DNA from 2 places in the Sutcliffiella sp. NC1 genome. Region 1 is predicted to be linked to the other one. Evidence: riboswitches for the same ligand, from Rfam matches in the RefSeq annotation. Region 1 holds a riboswitch; the other holds the start of a gene.

Evidence for each region. Region 1 has a riboswitch for glycine ahead of O1A01_RS09035 (alanine/glycine:cation symporter family protein). Riboswitches for the same ligand answer to the same signal wherever they lie in the genome.
Region 2: it holds a riboswitch for glycine, as region 1 does, so the genes downstream of both, gcvT (glycine cleavage system aminomethyltransferase GcvT) here and O1A01_RS09035 (alanine/glycine:cation symporter family protein) in region 1, are expected to answer to the same signal.

What each region holds. Positions count from the first base shown of each region.
Region 1 is NZ_CP115153.1:1,760,038-1,769,821, forward strand. It holds gene O1A01_RS09020 (peptide-binding protein) at 1-731, shown strand, start outside; gene O1A01_RS09025 (hypothetical protein) at 797-1,147, opposite strand; gene O1A01_RS09030 (hypothetical protein) at 1,312-1,464, opposite strand; glycine riboswitch at 1,758-1,857, shown strand; glycine riboswitch at 1,861-1,949, shown strand; gene O1A01_RS09035 (alanine/glycine:cation symporter family protein) at 2,015-3,490, shown strand; gene O1A01_RS09040 (glycosyltransferase family 2 protein) at 3,682-4,995, shown strand; gene O1A01_RS09045 (IclR family transcriptional regulator) at 5,174-5,938, shown strand; gene O1A01_RS09050 (APC family permease) at 6,102-7,505, shown strand; gene O1A01_RS09055 (creatininase family protein) at 7,521-8,330, shown strand; gene O1A01_RS09060 (LysM peptidoglycan-binding domain-containing protein) at 8,766-9,784, shown strand, end outside.
Region 2 is NZ_CP115153.1:3,367,351-3,377,134, forward strand. It holds gene O1A01_RS17615 (DinB family protein) at 43-537, opposite strand; gene gcvPB (aminomethyl-transferring glycine dehydrogenase subunit GcvPB) at 724-2,190, opposite strand; gene gcvPA (aminomethyl-transferring glycine dehydrogenase subunit GcvPA) at 2,183-3,529, opposite strand; gene gcvT (glycine cleavage system aminomethyltransferase GcvT) at 3,543-4,646, opposite strand; glycine riboswitch at 4,764-4,854, opposite strand; glycine riboswitch at 4,858-4,952, opposite strand; gene O1A01_RS17635 (DEAD/DEAH box helicase) at 5,208-6,905, shown strand; gene O1A01_RS17640 (YqhG family protein) at 6,883-7,683, shown strand; gene O1A01_RS17645 (DUF5658 family protein) at 7,745-8,041, opposite strand; gene O1A01_RS17650 (cytochrome c oxidase subunit II) at 8,232-8,615, shown strand; gene O1A01_RS17655 (sensor histidine kinase) at 8,745-9,784, shown strand, end outside.

The DNA of each region.
Region 1 (9,784 bases):
AAAATCCGTTATTTCAAGATAAAAAAGTTCGTCAAGCATTAACCCACGCTTTGAATAGAGAAGTAATTGTTGAAAGTGTGTTAGAAGGTGATGGTCAGCTAGCGAATTCTACAGCAAGTCCAGTTAGTTGGTCTTACACGGAAGATGTACCTGTATTTGATTACGACCTAGAAGCAGCTAAAGCTCTGTTGGCGGAAGCGGGTTGGGAAGATACAGATGGAGATGGCATTCTTGATAAAGATGGAGAGAAATTCGAATTCACACTAAATGTGAACCAAGGTAATAAAGCCCGTGAACAAATCGCGGTAATTGCGCAAGAACAATTAAAAGAAGTTGGTATTGAAGTGAACATTAAAGTGCTCGAGTGGAGCGCATTTGTAAGTGCAAACATGGCACATGAGTACGATGCATGTATTAATGGATGGAGTTTAGGGGTAGACCCAGATCAAACGGATTACTTCCACTCCAAACATAGAGAACAAGGGTTGAACTATACACAACACAGTAATCCAGAGGTTGATCAATTACTAGAGGAAAACGTAAAAATCTTAGATGATGAAAAAAGATTGGAAGTTTTACACGAACTATACCAACAAATCTCGGAAGACCAACCGTATACATTTTTATACTATCCAAACGTACATTATGCACTACCAATTAACTTAGGAGGATTTGAGTTTCACCCAAGTAACGGTTTTTATAACATAAAAAACTGGTGGTTAGCGGAGTAATTTAGATTACATGTCTAAAAAAACAGGAGGCGAATGCTAGCCTCCTGTTTTTTGTATAATCTTATTTACCGTTCACAAGTAATAACGAAAAACTCCCCTGTTCTCATCGAAACCGTTCGTGTCGGAGGACCACTTATTCTTTGACTACAGAATACATCAATTGTCGTTAATCCACAAAAAGCCCTAACGTATTGGTTTCGTCCTAAATTGACGTCGGGTAATCTTCTCGTTGGCGCTCCTATAATAGGTAAGCAAAACACAACACCAATTTCTCCTGGGTGTAAAATCTCTTCACTAGCTCTAGATGTCCTTGTTCTGCCTTCTTCATCCACGATCGTAATATAATGTCCAGGAGTGAGAGTAGAAAGACTATCTAGTAAAGACTGTCTAATAGTATTGATGATATTTTCTTGCATATTTTTTAACCTCCCTTATTTTCATAAGATAGAGTATGCATTTACTAGAGTGAATGATAGGGCATGGAAGTATGTTGGCATATAAATCAACATTTATCTATGAAAAAGTGAAGTAGATTAATAGTATGTAAAATTAAAACGCCAAGCAAAAAAGAAAACCAAAACTAATAGTCTTGGTTAACAGCTTCACTTAAAAGAAGAATATCTTTATATATTTCATTCCTAATGCAAGGGTCAGGGCAACGATAATACTCATCAACTAGTTTAGTTAATTCGTATAGAATAATAGAATATACACCGTCTAGGCACTTTGTCATGGTGACCACCTTTATTAAATAGTACGAAAGTAATTATATCTAAAAAAATAGAAATGTCATAGTATGTGTGACTAATTTTTTTGTCGCTTCATTTACTTCCAGACAATTTTCATGAGCTAATCGTTATCAATGGTCGGCGATACCCGGTAGAAGGGGTAGTAGCTAAGCAGCAACTTGCTATGTTCCATAAACTAGATCATTTGTTAATTCTATTATTTTTATAAAATACTAAAATTATATTTGCAAAGTAATGCTAATGATAGTAATATTCTTTCATATAAAAAAATAAGCGGATGAAAGTTATGGGAGAGAGCAATCGAAGCCACCGAAGGAGCAAGTTTCAAAAAATACCCTTGAAACCAATCTCTCAGGTAGAAGGACCACAACTGGACGCGCCTCTGGAGAGCGTGTAAGAAGTACACCACCAAAGGGGAAAGCTTTATTGTTTTATCAATAAAGTCAAACTTTCAGGTATAAGGACAGAGCAGGGTGAAGTCACAAGGCATCTTACTGTCCTTTTTTGCTTGTACAAAAAAGGAGAGAATATTGTATGTTGGAACAACTAATGAAAAACCTCAATGATGTATTATGGGGTGCGCCGTTGATCATCTTTTGTGTGGCTGTAGGATTGTATTTTACAGTTCGTAGTAATTTCCTACAAATTCGTCACGTGAAAGAAATGGGAAAACTATTATTTAACGGAAAAAGCTCAGCTGAAGGAGTATCTTCCTTCCAGGCATTATCTTTAGCATTATCAGCCCGTATTGGGGTTGGTAACATTTCAGGAACTGCAATGGCGATTTTCTACGGAGGTCCAGGAGCAGTTTTCTGGATGTGGGTCATTGCCTTTGTCGGTGCAGCGTCCGCGTTCGTCGAGTCAACGCTAGCGCAAATTTATAAAGAAAAAAAAGACGGAGAATACCGTGGCGGTCCTGCTTATTATATTGAAAAAGGTCTAGGTTGGAAATGGTATGCTGTTATTTTTTCCATCGCAAGTTTAATCGCGATGGCCATCCTGATGCCTGGGGTGCAATCGAACTCGATCGGGATTGCGATTGACAATGCCTTTTCGATTGATAAGAAGGTTACTGGGATTGTTCTCATTATTATATTAGGTTTAATTATATTCGGTGGAATTAAACGTATCGCGAATGTTACCCAAGTTGTCATTCCGTTTATGGGGATGGGGTATATATTAGTCACACTTTCAATTATTATCGTTAACATAAGCAAGGTTCCAGAAGTGTTTTCCTTAATCTTTTCAAGTGCCTTTGGTGCTGATACGATATTCGGCGGAATAATCGGTTCTGCGATTGCATGGGGAGTAAAACGTGGTCTTTATGCGAGCGAAGCCGGGCAAGGAACAGGTGCTCACACAGCAGCTGCTGCGGAAGTTTCTCACCCTGTTAAACAAGGACTGGTACAAGCTTTTTCTATTTATATCGGAATCTTCCTAGTTTGTACATCCACCGCTTTGATGATTTTATTCACAGGCGCATACAACACGATGGACGAAGGAACGGGAGAATATGTTGTACAAAACATTACTGGCGTAGAAGAAGGGACAGGCTACACGCAAGTAGCAGTAGAATCTGTCTTCCCTACATTCGGTTCACCATTTATCGCAATCGCACTATTTTTCTTCGCCTTCACTACGATTATGGCGTATTACTATATAGCGGAAACGAATCTTGCCTATCTTGTTAATCAAAGATTTAGCAAAATCGCGTCTACCATTTTAAAACTAGTCCTTCTTGCCGCGACTTATTACGGTACTGTAAAAGAATCAGGTTTAGCTTGGACACTCGGGGATATCGGTCTTGGAATAATGGTATGGCTCAACTTAATCGCCATTCTATTGCTATCTAAACCAGCTTTACTAGCGTTAAAAGACTATGAAAGACAGAAAAAACAAGGCCTCGACCCAACCTTTAATTCTACGAAACTAGGAATTAAAAACGCAGACTTTTGGGCTGATGGGTATGAACAAACTGAGGATAAAAAAGAAGAACAGAAAGTATCATAATAGAAGAAAGCCGCCCTGTGGTTAATGGGGCGGTTTTCATTTAACTTTAAGCTTATTATTAAAAAAGGTGTTGTTCAGGCCTCTAGCATAAAAAGTAACCCCTACCTATTTAAAGTTTCCTGTTTTCGTGTTCATAAATTATTAATGATAAAAACATCCCCTTTGGTGAAACTATTAATAGGTGATTTGGGATGGAAACTAAAAAAAACTATTATATTCCAGTTGTTAGGAAGTTCTGGTATTGCCATGTATTCGCTTTTTTGTGGTTCTTATTTTCGGTTTTTATTTCTTTACCTTGGATAAAAGAATTAGGACAAGTAATTGGAATAATTCCTTCGATTATAATAATCGCTGGAATTGCCTATTTACCTGGATATTTAAATGCATTTTTGGTATTTAGTCTTTTCTTTGATAATCAACCAAAATTTAAGGTACACGATCCAACAGAGCCCGTTTCCATTTTTATTTCCTGTAAAAATGAGGAAAAGGGAATTAGTGATACCATACGTCATATTGCTAAACAAGATTATAAAGGAGATATGAACATTATTGTAATTGATAATGCATCGAAAGACCTAACTAGTAGTGTGGCATTAAAAGCGGGTCAGGAATATAATCTTGATTTAAAGGTTATATATGAAGAAAAACCGGGTAAAAATTTTGCTCTTAACCGAGCATTAGCCATGGTTGATACCCCTTTAATTATTACTCTTGATGCAGACACTATCTTAACGAAACCAGCTGTTCGGTTACTAGTAAGTAGATTATTATCAGCTCCAAACGAAATTTGCGCTGTTGCAGGTTCTGTACTTGTTCGAAATAGTCGTAAAAATTTTTGGACTAGAATTCAGGAATGGGATTATTTTTTAGGTATTGCTTCAATAAAAAGACTACAAGGATTTTACCAAGGAACATTAGTAGCCCAAGGAGCATTTAGTTTGTATAAAAGGGAAGCCCTTGAAAAACTCGGAGGTTGGGATGATGCAATAGGGGAAGATATCGTGCTAACGTGGCAGATGTTACAAATTAATTGTAAAGTATATTTTGAGCCTCTTGCAGTTGCATTTACAGATGTTCCTGAAACATTAGTTCATTTCGTAAGACAAAGAAGTAGATGGGCAAGAGGAATGATAGAAGCTTTTAAAAGAGTAAAACCTTGGAATCAACCCTCTATATTCACAAAGTACCTTACCGGAACAAATCTTATTTTCCCTTACTTAGATGTTGTATACACCTTTGTTTGGATTCCAGGGCTGATATTGGCCTTTTTTGGCTATTACTATATCGTTGGTGCGACGATACTTTTTGTTTTACCGTTAGCACTATTAACGAACTATACAATGTATCATTATCAACGAAAAGTATTTGATAAGTTAGGGTTAAAGATTAGAAAAAATATATTTGGTTTCTTTGCGTATGTATTAACGTATCAAATGTTTATGTCCCCCATATCAGTTTTGGGATATGCACAAGAATTTTTGCAGTTAAAAAGAGTTTGGAAATAAGTTTATGATTCATGAAGTTAGGTGTATTAGAGATTATGGATTAACCGAAACAGACTATCATGGCCTTTTCTTCCATAGTCCCTACAAGTTACTCTCCTTCGATTAATAGTGACAGACATTACTTTTTCTTGTTAAACTGATAGTAGTAAAGGTACATTCAGTCGAAGGAGATATGCAGATGAGAGAGGTAGCGAGTAAGAATGGTAGTGTAGAAAAAGCATTACAAGTTATTGAATGCTTTGATTTAAAAAATCCATCTTTAACATTGGACGAGCTTTCGAAAAAGTTGGGGTTCTCAAAGCCAACAGTCTTCCGCATGATTTCCTCACTTGAAAAGTTTAGATATATAAAACGAGTCAATCAGGACGGACAATTGAAGTTCCAGCTTGGTATGGCCTTTTTAGAAAAAAGTCAAATTGTAAACAGCCATTTTGATATTCGGGAGCTAGCCAAACAAGAAATGCTATTGCTTCGAAATGAAACCGGTTTATCGGTTCAATTAGCTATCCGGGATGGAAACGAAGCCGTCTATATTGAACAATTTGAAGCTTTATCGGCATTTCGTGTCTTTCCGCAGGTAGGGAGAAGAGTTCCCTTATATGCAGCGGCCTGTCCACGGGTTTTATTAGCGTTTATCCGAGACGAAGAGCAAAAGGCTATTTTAGATAGTTATACGTATACGCCGTTCACCCCACACACCAAAATAAATTACGACATGATTTTTTCTGAACTAGGAGATATAAGAGAAAAAGGTTATGCAGTTAGTAAGGGAGAGTTACATGAAGGAACAGCTGCGATTGCTGTGCCAATTTTTGATATTAATAACAATGTAATGGCTGCATTAAGTGTGATTGGTATTGACCGTGAATTTAACAATCAGTTAGAATCACATGTTGCTAGATTAAAAGACTGTGCCAGGAACATACATGAAAAGTTACATTAATAAATCCACGTTACAGGTTGTCCAGATAGGGTAGCCTGTTTTTATTTGTTTTTATAGAAAATTTTAAAAATTGAATGAAATTTAGTAAATGATAGTGTACAATAAGAACAATATTTTTAATTATGAAACAATTATTTCACATAATGAAATGGAGGTAGGGTTTATGAATCTACAAACATCTACGAATCATCCTGTTACAGGAACTGGTAAGCTCAGTAGAGGATTAGGTTTTGTTGACTTATGGAGTGTTGGTGTTGGAGCGTTAATCGGGGGAGGAATTTTCACGGTTATCGGTCCGGCAGTTGCACAAGCAGGACCTGCGTTGTTTGTGGCTTTTTTAATTGCAGGTGTTATTGCAATTCTTTCAAGTTTGAGTTACGCAGAACTAGCTTCAAATTGGCCATATGAGGGTGCGTCCTATGCATACTCTAAGTTTGCTTTCACCCCGATACATAAGGATTTAGGTAGACTAATGGCATTATGGTGTTCAGGTCTTTACTTCTTATCCTTTGCATTTGCAGCAGGGGCAGTAAACCTAGGTTTTGCAGGTTATTTTAATTTTCTTTTCCCGTCACTATCACCAACGCTAGTTGCGCCAGTAGTGTCAATCGCTATTACGGGATTATTGCTAATTGGAATTAAAACTACTGGTAAAGTTAATACGATTTTCTCTATTATTCAGGTGATTGCTTTATTTGCGATTGCGATTATTACTATTTTCCACAATCCAACAGGCCCATTCATGCACAGCGACTTTTTACCAAATGGATGGACTGGTGTTTTTGCAGCAACTGCATTAATTGCTTTTGGACAAATGCAAGTAGAGGCTGTGTTAACTCTTGGTGAGGAAGCGAAAAAACCAAGACGGAATCTTCCTTTAGCGCAAGTGTCTGCACTAGTGACAGTAGTTGTTTTATATTGTTTGACAGGATTTGGAGTTGTATCTGCAGCAGACCCAAGTGCATTAGCTGCATCAACAGCACCATTATCACTCGCAGTTGAAACAGTGTTACCTGGAGTTGGTGCCGTATTAATTGCCATTGCAGCACTTACTGCTACTGGAACATCAACAGTTGGCTGTTTATTAGGATCGTCGAGAATGATATTCGCAGCTGCAAGGGAGAAAGCTGTTCCTGGCTTTTTAGGAAAAGTAAATCCGAAGACACACGTTCCTGTAGCAGCAACTGTGTTTACTGGAATTATTGCGTTAGGCACCACTCTCATGAGTACAATGGGATACGGGCAAGCCATCTCTATAGCGGTCGGTGCAGCCGTATTTGCCAACTGGCTCATGATGGGGCTAATGAACATTGCACTTATTGTTGTAAGGGTAAAACAACCCCATTTAAAACCATTATTTCGTTACCCGGTAAATATAAAAAACATTCCGGTGCTCGCGATTGTTGCGGCGATTGCATCATTCTGGATTTTAACATATATCCAGCCAATTCCATTGTTAATTGGAATAAGTTGGTTGGTACTAATCACGGCATTTTATTTCTTTTATTCAAGAAGCCGTTGGGAGTACTTAGATGAAAGGGACATGGAAAACATCACAAAAGACTAACAGGAGATGAGAAAGATGAAAAGTGTTTGGTTACAAGAAAATAAATGGGAAGATGTAGAAGGTTATTTACAAAATAAAAAGACGATAATTGTTCCAGTTGGAAGTGTCGAACAACACGCAAAGCATTTACCACTCGGAACCGACTCCTTTGTGGCGCTTCGGGTAGCAGAAGAAGTGGGGCAAAAAACAAATACATTAGTTGCTCCACCGAACTGGGTTGGCTGGGCGCCCCATCATATGGCGTTTCCAGGAACGATAACGTTACGTCCAGAAACATTAACAAATCTTGTGTACGATATTTGCAAAAGCCTTGTCTACCATGGCTTCGAAAAAATCATTATTTTAAATGGTCACCGTGAAGCAAATCTACCACCACTAAAAATTGCGATTACAAAGCTTCGAAATGAAACGGGTGCCTTTCTAGCAATAGCTGATCCATTCTATATAGCAGATCAAATTGCTAGAGAAATCAAGGTATCCGAACCTGGTGGGGTAGGCCATGCTGCAGAGATGGAAACATCACATATGTACTATTTGTACCCAGACTTATGTGATCCTTCAAAAGCTGTAAAGAATGTACACAACAAACACCCATTCTTACAGCATGATCCGTTCGTTGAAGGTGATACCGTTTTTGTCCCAAGCGATGTTGGTACATATCGTGAAGGAGCGAAGAATATTGGAGTCGTAGGCGACCCAACAGTTTCCACAAAGGAAAACGGTGAAATTTATCATCATGCATTAGTGAAAAACTTAATAGAACTTGTGCGATATTGTGAGGAAGAAGTAACGGTGGAAGTGAGAAAGCGTGAAATACCGCTTTAAGAGGACTTCCCTTCAAAGTCCAGCCTCAAGAATAATTTTTTATTAGAACAAATCTGCGGGTTATTCGGTAAAAAGTACAGCTATTTATGGAACTCGTTGGAAAACCTACCTAAAAATCTTACCTCCAAGCACGAAGGATGTTCTAATTAAGGTTGAGTGTTTTCAAAATAATAATTTCGATAAGCCCGTTCATCTTCATTAGAAGGTGGACGGTTTTTTTGTACCGCCCAAACATAAAATTTGCTTTTTAGGATTTTATTCCTAATAAACTTGGCTCTCCTGTCTCTAATTCACGACAAGTTCCGTTCGTAACGGACCTATTGCTCTGGTCACTACTTATTTTTTGTGCACGTTCTTCTGTATAAGAATACTGTTTTAAACAAAATATAAAAAGGTTTTCACATAACAAATTCGTAGTTAAAAAGGGGTGGCAACATGAATCTAAAACATTACAAGTTGCAACAGCTTAATACAGACGAATATGCGTTAGTATTATATCTTGATGACCAGTTAACTGAATTTGCAAATGAGCTTGGGACGGATGTTCAATCTCAACAAAGTATCCGTTTAACGGCTATTAAAATTATTAAAGAAAAATATCCTGCAATGAAAGTAACGGCTATTAAAGTGATTGTTGGAGGGTTGCTCGCAACGTCAATACCTCTTCTCGATAATAAACATTCGGCATCCGCCCAAACGAACGAGCCGAATGGTCAAGCAACCGATTCATCAGCCGTTCATTATATCGTAGCTCCGGGCGACACACTTTGGACGATAGCAAGAAAGTTTGGTACGACGATTGATTATATTAAAAGAGGAAATAATTTAACTTCCGATATTCTGCATGTTAATCAACAATTAATAATTCCAATCGCTTTTCATAAAGTTGAAGTTGGTGATTACTTATCTGTTCTAGCTCGAGATTATAAAACAACTATTTCAGCTATTCGAGAAGCTAACGGTCTAACAAATGACTCGGTAAGACTAGGACAAACATTAATCATTCCTGCCATCGTGAGTGTGTCCAAATCGCAACCTACACAGGTAATTCCGCCCGCGCAGCAGTCTAAAACGTATACGGTTGTATCAGGTGATAGTTTATCTGTTATTGCAAAAAAGTTTGGGATAACAACAGAGTCACTTAGAAGCGCTAATAACTTAACGTCTGATATAATTCGAGTGGGGCAAACCCTCACAATTCCGGGTAGTGATAATTCTCCAAGCGAGCAATCTACTGATCTTAACTATACTGTAGTTTCTGGAGATAGTTTATCGGTGATAGCGAAACGTTTTGGAACAACGACGGAGGCTTTAAGAACATCAAATAACTTATCGTCAGATGTCCTGCAAATTGGTCAAAGATTAGTTGTCCCAACTGGAAATTCAACCATTTCCGCACCAACACCTGTACCATTGCAACCAACTACCTACACAGTTATTTCTGGAGATAGTTT
Region 2 (9,784 bases), 1.6 Mb from region 1:
ACAAATATTATAAGACTGCTCAAAACCTTGAGCAGTCTTTTGTTATTTCGATGATTGTAATATTTCTTCTATTTGATGTATATGGCGTTTTTCATGAAAACCGATTAGTTCAATCCACTTTCCAACTGTTAATTCCCCCATCCATCGGTGGGGACTAGTATACTGGTTCCAATCATTGGATGGAGTTGATCTTACAAACTCATCTAGTTCTTCCCTTGATTCACTTAATAATTGGATTAATTCATTTTTGCCATACGTATTACCTGTTGGACAAATGTCATTAGGAGCACTAATCTTACGCGTACGGTCCATAAGAAAAGACAAGTCAAAATCGGGGTTAGCTTTTTCTTTCTGATTCATTTGTATTGCTACAGCTTCCTTTATAATGCCAACAAATTTCCTTTCAGTAAGATATAAGTGCTCTAATATTTCTCCTATCGTCCACCCGTCGAGTTTTTTAATAAGGTCTTGCTCATTTAATTTCTCAATATTATGTAATAAATCTTGTCGAATCTGTTTGGTTTGTTCATAGTACATTTTGACTCATCTCCTTTAATAAATGATTACGCTTACTTTATTATAATTGATTTTAGTACGTTTTATGAAGAATAACACTCAATGTTTTAGCCTCAACACAAATGTTTATAAGCCATCTCTAATGTCCCTGAAAAGATGCCTACCTTCACATATAAAAGAAGAAGACCGATCACTCGGTCTTCTTTATTATTCTGGTTGATAACGTAATATTGGTTTACGCGCAGCCATCGTCTCGTCTAAGCGACCAATTACAGTAGTATGTGGTGCTTCTTGAACGATTTCTGGGTTTTCTTCTGCTTCCTTTGCAATTTGAATCATCGCTTCAATGAATTCATCTAGCGTTTCTTTAGACTCTGTTTCAGTCGGCTCAATCATAATACACTCTTCCACGTTAAGCGGGAAGTAGATTGTTGGTGGATGATAGCCAAAGTCTAGTAAACGTTTCGCGATATCAAGCGTACGTACTCCTAGTTTCTTTTGGCGCTTCCCTGATAGAACGAACTCATGCTTACAATGACGATCAAATGGTAGATCATAATGTTCCGCTAAACGACGCATCATGTAGTTCGCATTTAGTACAGCATATTCTGTTACAGCTTTTAAGCCATCTGGACCCATTGTACGGATGTATGTGTATGCACGAACGTTAATGCCGAAGTTTCCGTAATAAGGTTTTACACGACCGATGGATTGTGGACGATCATAATCAAAGCCATACTCACCATTTTCGCGTTGGACAACTAATGGTTTAGGAAGATACGGAATTAAGTCAGCTTTCACTCCAACTGGACCAGAACCTGGACCACCACCACCATGAGGGCCAGTGAATGTTTTATGCAAGTTTAAGTGAACAACGTCAAATCCCATATCTCCAGGACGAGCTTTACTTAAAACAGCGTTTAAGTTAGCACCGTCGTAATATAATTTACCGCCAACACCGTGGATAATTTCTGCCATTTCTAAAATATTCTCTTCAAATAGTCCTAGTGTGTTCGGGTTCGTTAACATTAATGCTGCCGTATCTGGACCAACAACACGTCTTAAATCTTCTAAATCTACTAATCCATTTTCGTCGGATTTTACTGTGATAGTTTCAAACCCTGCAACAGTCGCTGAAGCTGGGTTCGTACCGTGTGCAGAATCCGGAACGATAACTTTCGTACGATTTGTATCACCATTATTCTCGTGATACGCACGAATCATCATTAATCCAGTCCACTCACCGTGTGCACCAGCAGCTGGTTGAAGTGTCACTTCATCCATCCCAGTAATTTCTTTTAAATGTTGTTGAAGGTCATACATTAACCCTAGCGCACCTTGAACTGTGCTTTCATGTTGTAACGGGTGAATATGAGCAAATCCAGCAAAACGAGCTACGTTTTCATTGATTTTCGGATTATACTTCATTGTACAAGATCCAAGTGGATAGAAGCCAGAATCTACACCGTGGTTTCGGTTAGATAGTGCTGTGTAATGGCGCATAATATCTAGCTCAGATACTTCTGGTAAATTTGGTTCTTCTTGGCGTATATAATCGGCAGGAATAACGTCTTCCACATTAATAGTTGGAACGTCCATTTCCGGCAAGCTGTAGCCAATTCGGCCTTCTTTCGATAGTTCAAAAATTAACGGTTGGTTTCCTTGCTTATTCATTGCCATCCCCCAATTCTTTCACAAGTGTATCAATCTCATTTTTTGTACGTAGTTCAGTTACGGCAATTAACATGTGATTTTTCAAGTTTGGATCCGTTTGACCTAAATCATATCCTCCAATAATTCCTTTAGAGAGTAAATGTTCATTTATTTCTTCAATTGGTTTATTTAAGCTCACTACAAACTCGTTGAAGAATGGTCCCGAAAATGCTATTTGAACACCGCGCTGCTCAAGCTGTTGTTTCGCATAATGAGCTTTTTGTATATTTTGGGTAGCCATATCTTTTACACCTTGTTTCCCAAGGGCTGTCATCGCAACAGATGCAGCTAGTGCATTTAATGCTTGATTTGAACAAATATTAGAAGTCGCTTTATCTCGACGAATATGTTGTTCACGCGCTTGTAATGTTAATACGAAGCCTCGTTGACCTTTTTCATCTACTGTTTGACCTACTAAACGGCCAGGTACTTTTCTCATTAATTTAGATGTTACAGCAAAGTAACCACAATGTGGTCCACCGAATTGTGTTGGAATACCGAATGGTTGCGCATCTCCAACAACGATATCTGCCCCTAGTTTACCTGGAGGTGTTAACGCACCTAAAGAAAGTGGGTTAGACGAAACAACGAACATAGCTTTTTCTGCATGTACTATTTCTTCAATATCTTTCAGTTTTTCGATTTGTCCAAAGAAGTTAGGATATTGAACAAGTACTGCTGCCACGTCACTATCCATTAACTCTTTTAAAGATTCAAGGTCTGTTACACCGTCAACAGAAGGGACCTCTACTACTTCTACGTATTGACCACTTGCGTACGATTTTACAACATCTTTCGATTCTGGATGAACTGCGCTAGAAATTAATACTTTTTTCTTTCGAGTTTGACCGCATGATAGCATTGCTGCTTCCGCCAACGATGTTGCTCCATCGTACATAGAAGAGTTCGCTACTTCCATTCCTGTTAATTCACAAATCATCGTTTGGAATTCAAAAATGGCTTGTAATTCACCTTGAGAAATCTCAGGCTGGTATGGCGTATAAGCAGTGTAGAACTCGGAACGAGAAATAACATGATCCACAATAACTGGCATGTAATGGTCGTATACACCAGCACCTAAAAATGATGTATATTGCTTTAAGTTTTTGTTTTGATCTGCAAGTTGCTGCAATTCCTTCATTAATTCCGTTTCAGGTTTTGCTTTTTTTATGTTAAGTTCTCCTTGAAATCGAACTTTTTCTGGAATATCAGCAAACAATTCATCAATTGATGTAACACCAATTGTTTCTAACATTTCTTTTTGGTCAGTCTCTGTCATCGGTAAATAACGATGTTTCATGTTAGCTTCCCCCTTAATTTTTCGGACGTTTATAAAATGGAGTTTTTATAATCACTGCTTTTAAACGTTTCTTTCTCACTTGTACTTCTACTTCACGACCAAGCTCTGTGAATTCAGCTTTTAATAATGCTAAACCAATATTTTTCCCTAATGTTGGTGATTGAGTACCGGTAGTGATTTCACCAATTTTCTCATCACCCACAAATACTTCATAGCCATGACGTGGAATTCCTTTATCGATCATTTCGATACCAACTAGTTTACGAGGTGCACCATTTTCTTTTTGTTCTTTTAAAACTGCTTTTCCGAGAAAATCTTCCTCTTTATTCGGTTTAACAGCAAAACCAACTCCTGCTTCAATTGGAGTGATGTCTTTTGATAATTCTTGACCGTAAAGAGCAAGATTTGCTTCAAAACGAAGTGTATCTCTTGCACCAAGACCAATAGGAAGTACACCCAATTCTTTACCAGCTTCTAAAATAGCTGACCATAGTTTCGGAGCTGCCTCGTTTGAACAGTAAATTTCAAAACCGTCTTCTCCTGTATAGCCAGTTCTAGAAACTAATGTAGTTTCTCCAGCAACTTTAACACCATCTATAAATTTAAAAAACTTAATTTGTGATAAATCAGTCTCTGTTAGCTTTTGTAATGTTTGTTCTGCTAGTGGACCTTGAAGTGCTAATTGTGCAACGTTACTAGAGATGTTTACTATTTCAACATCTTCCGTTATATGTTCTATTAACCATTCATAATCTTTATCTGTATTCGCAGCATTAACAACTAGTAAATAGTCGTTGTCCGCCTTTTTATATATTAATAAATCATCTACTGTACCACCATTTGGATAGCACATTGCTGTATATTGCGCTCCACCGTCTTTCATTGTGGAAACGTCATTTGTCATCATTTTTTGTAAAAAGCGAAGACTTCCTGTACCTTTTACTTCAATTTCGCCCATGTGGGATACATCGAACAATCCAGCTTTCGTACGGACCGCTTCGTGTTCTTCTTTAATACTTGAAAACTGGACAGGCAATTCCCATCCGCCAAAATCGATTGTCTTACCTCCGTACTCTTTGTACAGGTCAAATATTGGAGTTCTACTTAATTGTGACACAGATTTGGCCCCCTTCACATTTTTAAAAGATTTACATTTTTTAAACAATTTGATAGAGATTTTTGTTTCTTTAATAAAAACAAAAAAGGACAGAAACCCCCCTTGTAAAAGTGAGTTCTCTGTCCTTGCACCTGAAAGTTTACCCTATTCGTATCGAATAAAGGCTTTCCCCTTTGGTGGTTCCCTAATAATGGAACGCTCTCCAGAGTTGCGTCCAGCAAGAGTCTTTTTACCTGAGAGATTCACAAATAATTTGCTTGCTCCTTCGGTGCTGTTAAAACTGACAGTCTCTCCCCTTGCCATCATTCGCTACATATTTAACGATAAAATGGGTCATAATAGAATGTATCAAATTAGTAAATAAATATTTGTAACATTCTATCGAATACTCACTATTATCCTACCACTTACACTAATAAAAAGGCAACAATAAATCCCTTAACGTTTTTATTTTTTTACTAGTATAAAGTTCGTCTTTTCTCCGAAGCAAACGATTACATATAAGCATATTATTAAATTTACAGTAAAAAAATATTTTTTATATAGAAAGGATGCTCTTCAATGAATTTAGAAATAAGCTTCGACTCGAGTTGGCAAGAAGATTTAATGAAAAGAATGGAGGATGATGGTCCTTGGTCGAACTTTGATTTATTTCAGCTTGCACTAGAAGCAGAGGAGCATATGGCGATTGAACAGTTTGAAGGGTTACAAGCTCCTAATTATTTACCAAACTTAACTCCATTGCCCCATCAATTAGAAGTAGCTAAAAAAGTAGTGGGTGAAATGAACGGAAAAGCAATTTTAGCTGATGAAGTAGGGCTCGGCAAAACGATTGAAGCTGGTCTAGTACTAAAAGAATATATGATTCGTGGCCTTGTAAAAAAAGTACTAATATTAGTACCTGCATCACTCGTTTCGCAATGGGCGATTGAATTAAATCAAAAATTTTATATACCTGCAATTGCCCAGAAAAAAAGCTATGTTTGGGAACAATGTGACGTAGTTGTTTCTTCTATTGATACCGCAAAAAGAAACCCTCATCGTGATATTATATTCGAACAACAATACGATATGGTCATTATTGATGAGGCTCATAAACTAAAAAATAATAAAACAAAAAACTATGAGTTTGTGCAAGCGCTAAAAAAGAAGTTTTGTTTATTATTAACAGCTACACCTATTCAAAATAAAGTCGAAGAAATATTTAACCTAGTTTCTTTATTAAAGCCTGGACATTTAGGAAGCGAACAATACTTTGAGGAAATATTCCAAGCGAAAGAGAGAAAACTCGAAAATGATGAGTATTTAAAAGAGCTAGTGAATAAAGTTATGATACGAAACCGTCGTGGTGATACAGGTATTGATTGGCCAAAACGACATGTGGAGTCTTGCATAATAGAATTCAACGAACAAGAACAACAGCTTTATCAAACAATTTGTGATTTAAAGCATAATGAAGAACTTCCTATTACGAGTCAATTTTCCATTTTGACATTGCAGCGAGAAGCGTGTAGTAGTCGAGAAGCCGTATTTTTCACATTAAAAAACATGGTTGAGCGCAAGACAAAAGAAGATCCAAATTATGAAGTTCCAGCAGTACTTCATAATATAAAAGAAAAAATTGATGCAGTAGCTGAAAACTCTAAAGCTCAGAAAGTATTAGAATTAATCCAAAAAATTGATGATAAAGTTATTATTTTTACGGAATACCGTGCAACACAGCTTTATTTACAATGGTTTCTTCAACAAAATGGGATTACGTCTGTACCGTTCCGCGGGGGATTTAAACGAGGAAAAAAAGATTGGATGAAAGAGCTCTTTAAAAACAGAGTACAAGTATTAATTGCGACCGAAGCTGGTGGTGAGGGTATTAACCTTCAATTTTGCAACCATATTATTAACTATGACTTGCCTTGGAATCCGATGAGATTAGAGCAACGAATTGGTAGGATTCACAGATTGGGGCAAGAAAAAGATGTTCATATTTATAACTTTGCAACGAAAAACACCGTGGAAGAACACATTTTAAAGCTATTATATGAAAAAATCCATCTATTCGAACGGGTTATTGGAGAGCTTGATGAAATTTTATCTAAGCTTGATATTAAAGATTTTGAAGATCAGATGGAAGACATTCTTCTTAACTCTAAGTCTGAAGGAGAAATGAAAATTAAAATGGAAAACTTATCATCGGTAATCCAATTTGCCGATCAGTTACGAAAGGAGTCACTAAATCATGCAGCAGCAGGAGATTCATAATTATTTAGAACGATATTTCACTGCGAATAATTGCGAAATTATCGAAAACGAGCAACACCATTTAACCGTGCAACTGACGATTGAAATGGATAAAGAATTAATGAATCGCCCCTTTTACTGGCATTATTTAGAGAAAACAGGTGGCGTTCCGAATCCAATGAAATTGACGCTAATAACGAATCAAAATGAAGCACCTGATGATATTAAAGGAGATGTCGTTCATTTCGGCTCTCCTCGCCTTCGTCAAATTTTTGAATCAACGAGAAAATTAGGTAACTACATTCGTCTTTATGAACATGTAAAAACAGTCCCACCTAACGGACATTTAGCACTACACCCTTGGTTAAATGTAAACTTGAAAATATCATATAAATGTGACCGTAAAAAAGATATGTTGAAATCTCTTGGCATCCATTTAATTTCCGGAGCAATTGTCGAACAATTCCAAGAAAAGATGAAAAACATTAGTGTAACTCCAAAAATTCCGGACTTTTGTTTTACGATGTCACCAATCATTAAACCGCAAAGTGGGCTATCAAGATTGGAGCATTACGTAAGAGGGTTTATTGCTAGCGATGATCATACATGGGCAGAAGAGGCACGTGAAAGATGGCAAAAGGATTTGAATTTACTCAATCACTTTTACGAGAATTTGGAGGAAAAGCCTGAAGTATACGAAACGGAAATGATCGCATTACAGGAACAATATGAACCAAAAATAGAAGTAGAAATTATTAATGGTGGGCTATTTTACTTAACACCGAATTTTATTAAATAAAAACAATAACAGGGCTGTCCAAAAAATGAGTATCGACTGATTTTTTGGACCCTTTTTTATGTTAAATCCAGTAATAAATCCAAACTAAATGGAGACAAGTTACATATGAATAACTAGCAATTGCAAAAATGGATAGTATTTTTACTAACCTAGTATTAGGTATTTGTTTTCTAATAAGAAAAATGAGTAGAAGGAAAGATAGAGTAATTTTTATAATTAAAAATAAATATGGATTGTGGGTGAATAGGAGTGACATAAGCGGATTGGCCTCTTCGATCATATTAAATTTCAACCCAATAAAAGTGAGAACTCCATCTATGCCGTTTAATATTAATAAACTTAAAAATAATCCGTACATAGTTCACCTCTTTTTTTCTTTCTATTCATTGTTCTTAATTAAGAACAATTATAACGTATTAACTTGAATTTATCCAGATGTCGTTCGTAAATAAGAAATATTTCATCCTTTAAAAATCGACACCGTCTCTTATTTTCCGTTATAATGTGTGTGATAAACATAATAAATTTATTAGAGAGGCATTGCGATTATGAAAAAACTTTTCTTTATTACTACTATTCTATTTCTTCTTATTTTATCCAGTTGTGGGCAGTCTAATACTATTACAACTGACGAAATAGTAGAAGTAGATAGAGAGATAACCATTACAGGTTATACCGGACCGGACATCGAAGATTTTCGATTTGAACCAGAGGAAATCGTACTAAAAAAAGGAGAAACAGTAAAATTCACCTTAAAAACTGACAATAACGTTTCTCACGGTATACAGTTTCATGGGACTAAGCTCATTCTTTCAGAAAGAGCTCCAGAAGTTTATACCGCAAACGAAGTTGGTGAATACAAAGGACTTTGTACAAAACTATGCGGTATCGGACATGCAACAATGACAATTTCGTTAATTGTAGAAGAATAAGTTTTAACCCCTACTTGTAGGAAGTGAGGGTTTTTCGCTTGTAAAAATACAGATTATGATATTTGTATAACCTATAAAAACCGCTATACTATTATTAAAATAATTGAAGAGTATTAAAGGAGATTTCCTATGTTCGAGCTATTAATTACAATGGTAGAAAGGTTAGGAATTATCGTAACCATCGCCTTTATCCTAACCCGATTCACTTTTTTTAGAGGAATGATATACCAAGATGAACTAAATCGAAAGCAACAATACATTGCCATTCTTTTCTTCGGCTTCTTCGGTATTATCGGAACCTATACAGGCTTAAGTTTAAGTACGGAAAGTTTACAGTTTAGCCGCTGGACCTCCGATCTTTCTACTGATGAAGCAATAGCAAATTCACGGGTAATTGGTGTTGTGTTAGCAGGTCTCTTAGGTGGATATAAAGTTGGTATAGGCGCTGGACTTATTGCAGGAATACATCGTTTTACGTTAGGTGGGTTTACTGCCTTTGCATGCGGTTTTGCTACAATTATCGCTGGAGTACTTTCCAGTTACTTTTATCGAAAAAATAAACATGTTAAATTACGTTCTGCCTTCATTATTGCAGCTTTTGCAGAAGGTATTCAAATGCTAGTAATTCTTCTCTTAGCCCGACCATTTGAACAGGCATGGACTTTAGTTAATATCATCGGGATTCCAATGATTATTGCGAACGGTCTTGGTTGTGCTCTTTTCCTTATGATTATAAAAAGTGTCATTAACGAAGAAGAAAAGGCAGGAGCTATGCAAGCACAAAAAACGTTACGAATTGCCGATAAAACGATTTCCCATTTAAAAAATGGACTCCACCTTCATTCGGCCCAAGCAGTATGTCAAATTATTCACGAAGAATTAAAAGCAAAAGCAGTTTCAATAACGAATACAACGGAAATATTAGCTCACGTAGGAGATGGAGATGATCATCATCGTGCAAAAATGCCCATCCAAACTCAAATTACAGTAGATACTATTCGTCAAGGTAAAATAATTGTTGCAACAAAAGAACAAATTCATTGTCGAGAAGCGCATTGTCCATTAGGAGCTGTAATAGTCGCACCATTAAAACAGCGTGGAAAAACGATTGGAACGTTAAAATTTTATTTTGGCTCGCAAAAAGAAATTACACCTGTCATCATGGAGCT